Regions from separate parts of the Virgibacillus kimchii genome, predicted to be linked through region 1. Evidence: riboswitches for the same ligand, from Rfam matches in the RefSeq annotation. Region 1 holds a riboswitch; the other holds the start of a gene.
The links. Region 1 has a riboswitch for cyclic di-GMP ahead of ACZ42C_RS13985 (anti-repressor SinI family protein). Riboswitches for the same ligand answer to the same signal wherever they lie in the genome.

Region 1 (4,222 bases):
TGAATATGATGACGGAATAGTAGCAGATGCGATTGCAGAAACCGGAGCGGATGCAAATGAAGTGGAAAGCGCCTTAGACAGGCAATTTAGATTTATGAAAGGTCCACTTGTCTTCTTTGGAGAACTGAATGAGAACCTGTATGAAAAATTTGATTGGGAAGAGCAGGAAGATTACTATGTCTTTACATACAACGGTGAGGAAGCAGACATAGACGAGATTGGCAGGGGTTTTGTAGAGCCATCCATCGACTCCCTGTCTAATTTCTTGGGAAGCAATATTGAACTTTCCAATATTCACATTGATAATTATGTATTAGAAATCATTATTGATAAAGAAACAAATCTGATTCAGCATGTGGAACAGGATATAAGCTATTCTATCGAAGAACATGACTTTTCCCAGGATGAAAGCTATGTTTATACCTATACAAATTACAATGAAACCGAAGAAGTGGCATTACCGGCTGTAACCATGGAAGAAGATACTGCTGAAGATCCTGACAACAGCACTGACACTGATGTCCCCGGGCAGATTTCAATAAGTGATGAAGAGCGGGAAACCTTGGAAACGGAAGCAGCCGCTTATCTTGATGCGCTGATTCAGGCGACTGTCTTTCAGAATGCCGAAGAATTTATCAACCGGGCACCGGACAATTATCCGGAAGAGGAAAAAGTATCCGAGGCTGAAATGCAACGGGACTTTTTCAAGGAAATATACATCCAGAATACCCAGCAAAATATGGCGGGTGCCAATGTAACAGAGGAAGAAATCATAGATTTAGCAGACGCATTTATACATGCATTATCCACGACGGAGTATGAAATAACCGGTGCAGATGCCCAGTCGGCAGAAAATATTACGGTCACCGTTTCAGTGGAAGGTTTCAGTGATACGTCCGTGTATCTCGAAACAGAACAGGAACTGATCGCGCTTTATGAAGAAGGCGAAATTGCAGATGATGAACTTGATTCCAAGAACCTTGAATTATTAACCGAAAAATATTATGACATTGATGAACTCCTTGACCCTATAGAAGTCGAAGTCCACGTCATGCTGGACGGCGCCGGCACCTATACGGTCCTCATGCAGGATCAATATTTAGCAGGGTTTGTACAGTAAAAGATAGAATGGCTCCCGAACAGATATTGCTGGCGGGAGCTTTTTGTATCATTCAATGGTTACATTAAAATCAGCATACGTCCAATAAGCCCAAAATTCTGTAGTATATCCTTATGTTAAGTGTCTCGGATGAATGAATAACGTAACCTTCGTCCTATCTACTCCGAGAGTAAACATATTCTTCAAGTTTACTGTGGGTAGCGATAGTTGAAATTGATCCAAAATTGCGGGGAGTTTCGTTATCAAGTTCCTATGGTTTATTACTGAGAAATGAAAGAATTTGAAGCAATTGTTATTGGAAAAGCTCGAACTAAACAACCTGGTTATAGATTATCTGCGAAATATGTCGAACGAATCTTGTAAAAAAGTGGTAGTACATGCTTAACAAATATAGTAAAATAGCACTACATCAAGAGTGAAAAGGCAATTCTTCCGAAAGGTTGATACGCAAAGCTGCAGACCTAAGGGTTATATTATACTCCTATGGTGGCTGGGCTGCCTCAATTGGGGGTTAATTGACATGGTAAAACAAGAAAATTCAGTGGAAATTAGGCATCTTGATGAAGAATGGGTTGAATTAATAAAAATGGCAAAAAACAGTGGACTTACCAAACTGGAAGTCCGACACCTTCTTTATAACTTTACATATGTGAAATGGATAATGTTTAACGAAAAAGGAACATAGTATAACGATTTTTGGGACAGCTGAGAATTCAAGTGCGTAAGAGTGAATATAAAGTTGCCGATGAGGACAATTTTCTGTCCTCTTTTTTATTTTTGAGAATATGAACTAAAATGCAATAAGTCCTACATCGAATACTTTATTAACAAGCAACCTCCCGCCCTTCATGGTCCGAGAGGTTGCCGAAAGTCAATTACACATCAGGGCACTTACTTTAGCCGATTCAAAAACAATGAAGCCTGCTCATCCTGTTCTTCTTCTACATTTATAAATAATCTGCCATCTGCCAGCTCCGTTGCTTCATTTCCTGCCTGATCTACTCCCTTAACCTGAATTTGCGCTCCGGCTGCCGTCAAGTTTGTCGGCACGGTCCAGTAACCTACATATTTACCGTTTTCTATTTCCATCATCGGCAATTCTATCGGCCCCGGTCCGGATATCTGCGAAAAACTTTCTGCCAGTGGCAAGTAAATTTGGAAGGTTGACCGAAGACCCGGTTCACTGTCAAATGTGATTTTGACACTTTCACCGGTAGAGAGATAAATATTTTCTTCCGGTGTTACATTTTCAATCACCGGCCCCTCTTCTTCCTCCTCTGTTTCCACGAAAACTGTCACATGATTATGGGCAAAGTTTCCAGCTGCATCATATGCAGTCACTTCGATTGTCTGCTCTCCTGGCCCCAGCGATATTTCCCTGGAGTAATGCCCACTGTCGTCCACATCAGCTTCCATTCCTTCCACTTCAACCCTGTCAAGATGCTGATCCTCCACTGTCCCTTCTACCATTACGAATGTTTCTGTAAGGGTCTCTCCCTCTTCAGGGCTCTCTATACGAAGCTCAGGTGCCAGCGTATCCAGTACCACAGATACTACATTGGATTCCGCCACGGGCTCATCATCAACAAATGTGATGGCCTGCAATTCGTTTGCCCCTTCTTCCAATGTGGCATTAATGGAAAACTCCCCATTTTCATCTGCAATGCCTGTTCCGACCGTATTACTGTCACTTGTAATGTGAACAGCTGTATTTGGGTTTCCCGTTCCCTCTACGACGATCTCTTCTTCATTGGTAATAAGCCCATCCTCAGGAGCAGTAATTTCTGGAGCCACATACTCCGGCTCTTCGCCGTAATCCACATTTGCACGAATCATAAAGTTGCCTGAACCGCCATCCGATTTGGTCCATTGTCCACCTGCATACTGCCAGCTTCGATCAGCATAATTATTGGATTCTCCATCTGCAACAAATCCCGGAATATACGGATAATCGTCTGCCTGCAGATAGACAATATAAAAATCATCTTCGACCACAACACCTAAATGCGTCAAATCAACTTCTGTCCACGTATCTAAATCACGAACTGCTGTCGCCTCTACCGGACCGGCCAGTTTATTTCCGGGTGCACCATTTTCCCCATTGGCATCATAAACAGCAATCATTATGTCCGTCCCGCCAGGTTGTGGTACATGATCCGCCCAAAACTGCAATTTGGCGCCGGTAAGCATGGCGGAAGATCCCCCTTCCTCCAGAGACATTCTCACAGCAAATCCGCTTCCTTTTTTGCTGAACGCAAGATTTCTCGCATAGGATCCACTGTCATATGCTATTTCTGAGTCTCCCGCTTCATAGAAAGGTTCCAGTGTAATATCCAGCTGTAAATCTTCTCCTTCTACAACGGTGATCTCTTCCGTTTTAGCGTAATAACCATCGGCATATGCTTTTAACGAATAGGTTCCCTCGATGGCTTCAAGTTGGTATGTTCCATCTTCATTGGTAGAAATGCGACCGCTGTTTTCATCTTCCAGTAAAAAGACTGTCGCGTCTTCAATCTCCTGTCCCATGGTGCTTTCTACCGTTCCGGAAATAGATTGCCTTGGTAAAGGAGTCATTTGGATTTCCGGTGAGATGGTTTCTTTTTCTGTAAGTGAGACGGCTACAGTCTCCTGTTCGTACCCATAAGCATCTACGTGCAGCGTATATTCACCTGGTTTATGGTGGACAGCAAAACTGCCATCTCTTAAATCTGTTTCGGTCTCCCAACCGGTCTCTTCAACCTTAATTGTTGCCTCAACAGGTATAATTCCTTCATTGAATGCTTCATTTCCTTCTCTTGTGTTTTCCGATTCCTTCTCCACTCCATTAAATTCCAACATCGGCTGTAATTTATCATTCACTTGTTCTTCCGGTATGTTCAACGTTGCGTTTTCATCATATACTTGATTTGCAATGCTCACTCCCGAACTATCGTTGACCACCTTAACATCATCTATATACCAGCCGTCATTTTCATTGGAGGAGGACTCCAGGTTAAATGCAATATAGACTTGCTCTCCTGCATAATCCGATAAATCCAATCCTATTTCATGCCAGCGTGTATTCTCCTGTCTCACTTGATATAAAGGATCCCAGCTCTCTCC
Region 2 (4,222 bases), 810 kb from region 1:
TCTCAATACCAAGGACGTTTTCTATTGGTATACCGTATTGCTGCTCCCCCATAAGAAAAGCTACTACTTTCATTGAGTCATTCATTTAAATCCTCCTTTGTTCATTTCACCAATGCATTCGGATCAATAATCAGGGAAACCTGACCATTTCCAAGAATCGTCGCGCCGGAAATCGCAAAAACATCTTGCAAATAATCTCCCAGCGATTTTAAGACTACTTCCTTTTTACCAATAAATGAATCCACAATTAGTCCCGTCATCTTTTCTCCTTTTTTTACAATGACTACAGATAACTTCTTCTGTTTCTCCTCCTGTTCCTGAGGCGGCACTTCGAGTACTTCCTGCAATGAAAGGAGAGGAATGACTTTGCCGCGGAAATCCATTACTTTCTGGCGATGGGAATGCATCATATCTTTCTCTTCCAGCAATACTGTTTCGACAACAGAAGAAAGTGGAATCCCGAAAACTTCCTCTTGAACATGCACCAATAAACTGGAAAGGATAGATAGCGTTAATGGTAATTGAATGGAAAATTTGCTTCCCTCACCAGGCGCTGATTCTATGTAAATATGCCCGCCCAGTGATTCAATTTTCTTACTGACTGCATCCAAACCAACACCGCGGCCCGAAACGTCAGAGACTTTATCCGCTGTACTGAACCCGGAAGCAAGGATCATCTGATAAACATCCTCGTCCTTTAAGTCTTCAGCACGATTAGCGGTAATCATCCCATTCTCTATCGCTTTTTTAATAACTTTCTCACGGTTTATGCCAGCACCATCATCTTCTATTTCAATGAAAACGTGATTGCCGCTGTGGTAAGCGCGTAAGCATAATCGTCCCTTACTATGCTTGCCTGCTTTCTTACGTTCTTCCCCCGTCTCAATGCCATGGTCTATGGAATTACGGATAAGATGAACCAGCGGATCACCAATTTCATCAATCACCGTCCGATCAAGCTCTGTTTCAGCACCGATTATTTCAAGGTCAATTTCCTTATCGAGATCTTTCGCAAGCCCCCTGACCATTCTTGGAAATCGGTTAAAAACCTGCTCCACAGGCACCATGCGCATCGTCAAAATTAAATCCTGCATGTCCTGTGAAACCTTAGCAATATGCTCCACAGTTTCTGTTAATTCATAGTCATCTTTTTTCATTGAAATATCTTCCAGACGACCACGGTCGAGTACCAATTCCTCGAAAAGATTCATGAGATGATCTATCCGCTCACTGCTGACACGGATCGTTTTAGCAGTAGTGTGCTTTTTACTTTTGGATTTCACTTGCGACTTTTCGTTCTCTTCCGATTTATTCGGCTGCTTCTTTTCACCTGCAGTGTTGTTAACATTTGGATTTAATTCTCTTATTGAAACGGACTGGATTTCCGAAACTTTATGTATGCGGGACTCCATTTCAGGTGCAGGTGACTTTGACACAATAATTACCGAAAACAAAGTATCAAAATCTTCCGCTTCCAGCTCTTCCACGGAAGGAACAGATTTGATAATCTCCCCGAACTCTTCCAACACTTCAAAAACCATATAAACTCGTGCTGCCTTTAACAAACAATCCTCTGTAAGCTTTACTTTTATTTGGAAAGGGGTAACCCCCTGATCTTTTGCCTGTTTCACGACTGTCATCTGGTATTCATCCAAGTTCACGTCCGGAGTCTCCAATTCCTCAGGAGTGTTGCTCCGGCCTTCAATATTGCCATTTTCCCCATCTAATTCCTTTAACCGGGTAACAAGCGTATCCACATTCATACTGCCACTTTCACCGTTGCGAATGGAATCCACCATTTTCTCCAGAGCTTCCAATGCCTGGAATATAATATCAACAATATCTTCGCTCACGTATAATTTGTTGTTCCTCATATTGTCAAATACATTTTCCATTTGATGGGTCAATGAAGCAATGTCATGGAATGCCATAGTTCCTGCCATTCCTTTTAATGTATGAGCTGACCGGAAAATTTCTTGAATAATATCCAGATTCTCCGGGTTCTTTTCCAGTTCCAGGAGATGGTCGTTCATGGCCTGTAAATGTTCATCACTTTCTGCCAGAAATACATCAAGATAATCATTTGTCTCCATATCTGTTTCCTCCTTTCAACCTATGAATCAAGCAGCAGGGACAGGTTCAAATCCCCAGTTTGTTCAAAGGCGGCTGCAACGCTAATACCCTGTTTGAATCCTGATAATGTAGTGCCCCCCTGCATAATGGTAGGTGAAGTGATATTAATATCCACACCTTCTGAAGCAATATTTGCTGACAACCCACCTGCAATCATATTTCCGAGCTCCCCGCTGAAGGATAAAAGCATTTCGCCTTCGAGCGGCATCCCGTACATGGCATTCCCAATGCTGCTGAACGTTGCCAGATCCCCTGACAATATCAGTTTCCCTTTGACATCACCAATAATTCCAATTAGAACCCCAAATTCCAAACCACAATTCTGGTCCAAAAGCCTGGGGGCAGATCTTGTAAATTCAATAGGAACGACCCCTTCCAAAGATGTTAACGTACCATTCAACAGATTAGTGACGACCTTATTTCGTTCGTTAATGGTTACTTGCATTATATTTCCTCCTCATCTACCTCTATTTCAATATCATAGTTTGGCAATATTTGTACTTCTACTCTTCTATTTATTTCCATGTTTTGTTTACTGGAGTTAGCTACTAAGCGTGGATGCAAAGTAAGTGGTTGTCAGGGTGCCTTTTTTCTAAGAAGAGCTGCAAGACTTTACAGTGTTTATTCTTCTTTATATTAATTAAGTACGATTTCCCTTCCCGGTTAGTATCATTTCTAGATTTTCTCCACGAAAAAAAAAAGACTATTCAAGACATAATAGAATAGCCAAAGATATTAAAAATACATTTGTACTTTAAAGTTTGGCAGCCAAGCGATCATCATGTCTTATCGTTGACACCATAGACCCTTAGCTTTACGTCCTGCCTTTTCAAGCAGTTTGCCTTTTTCTTCTATATAAATCATGATATTAGAACCATTACTTTAGACCCACATTATTTATCGGCAAACATTAATAAATGTTTAAGCACCAAAATAAAAAAGATGTGAACTGAATGTGAATAAATTGGGGTCAGACCCCCCAATTCTAAATATTGCGAATTGAGGGGTCTGACCCCAATTTTGAAATCACATAAACCAGTGAACCATAAAAGTCACCGGGTATTATAACAACTATTTCCTACATTCTATCTCCATTTGGTAATTATAGATTCCGTATCCGTTTTTAAAATAGTATATGCTTTATCAGAGATCTGCTCAGCATCATAATATGCATCAAGCAATTGCTCGAAACCTCCCATATGCTTGATAACTTTCTCCCCTTCATTCTGATCTGCATATTGATTAACTGCAATTAAATGGGTTCTTAATGAACTTATCACCTGTTCTTCTTCAATTTCACCTTCTTCTTGGTAACGCCCTACACGCTCTTGCATCCCTTCAATGGTTGTCAATATCGTCTCTTCACCAGGATAAATTGCATTTGAAAGAAGTCTGTATAGATTTTCAGGATGATCCCTAAATCCAGCCTCCAGTCCCAGCAATGTCACGCCTGGATGATGTCCTTTTATGATAACAGGCTGACCCTGGGCAACTTGACTATTTTGCCAAAACCCTGCTCTAAAGAAATCTTGTTCACCATATGACGCTACAACTCTATCATTTTCTAAATCGGTATACCATACCGGCTCATAGACAAAACCAAAATCACGGCTGCCATAACCAGCAGTTAAAGAGGTATCTTTGAAATCAACCGTTACAATACCGTTGCTGTTTCTTCCGCCACTATTGACTGTAACATCAGCTAATCCAAGTTCTGCTGCTGCATTGGATGCTTGTGCACCAATTGCAATGTATTTTCCACCGTTTTCAATAAATTCTTCTATCTGCTGCTTATACGCATCACTTCCATGAATGGAAGGACCATTTACAATGAGCACATCAAATTCATCCAAACCGTTCTCCACGATGTCTTCAGGTTCAATGTCAACTGGCTGGAAACCCAACCGTTGAAGCGCCGTACGGGTTCCATGTATTCCGCGATCATTAAAGACAGCTACATTTACTTTATCCAATAAGCTAGCTTCATTTGGAATCGCTTTTGTTTTCAAACTAATTCCTGAAGTTTCCCGGACGAGTTCACTTAATAAATCTCTATCCCCCGGCTCCGCATAATAGTTTCCATTTTCTC

Region 2: another riboswitch for cyclic di-GMP. It lies ahead of ACZ42C_RS10385 (chemotaxis protein CheX); the one in region 1 lies ahead of ACZ42C_RS13985 (anti-repressor SinI family protein).

The regions. Positions count from the first base shown of each region.
Region 1 is NZ_AP043951.1:2,919,194-2,923,415, forward strand. Features, by position in the region: gene ACZ42C_RS13980 (DUF6612 family protein) at 1-1,120, shown strand, start outside; cyclic di-GMP riboswitch class I at 1,533-1,623, shown strand; gene ACZ42C_RS13985 (anti-repressor SinI family protein) at 1,641-1,805, shown strand; gene ACZ42C_RS13990 (S8 family serine peptidase) at 2,012-4,222, opposite strand, start outside.
Region 2 is NZ_AP043951.1:2,111,339-2,115,560, forward strand. Features, by position in the region: gene ACZ42C_RS10375 (chemotaxis protein CheW) at 1-85, opposite strand, end outside; gene ACZ42C_RS10380 (chemotaxis protein CheA) at 102-2,093, opposite strand; gene ACZ42C_RS10385 (chemotaxis protein CheX) at 2,114-2,578, opposite strand; cyclic di-GMP riboswitch class I at 2,894-2,986, opposite strand; gene ACZ42C_RS10390 (M14 family zinc carboxypeptidase) at 3,219-4,222, opposite strand, start outside.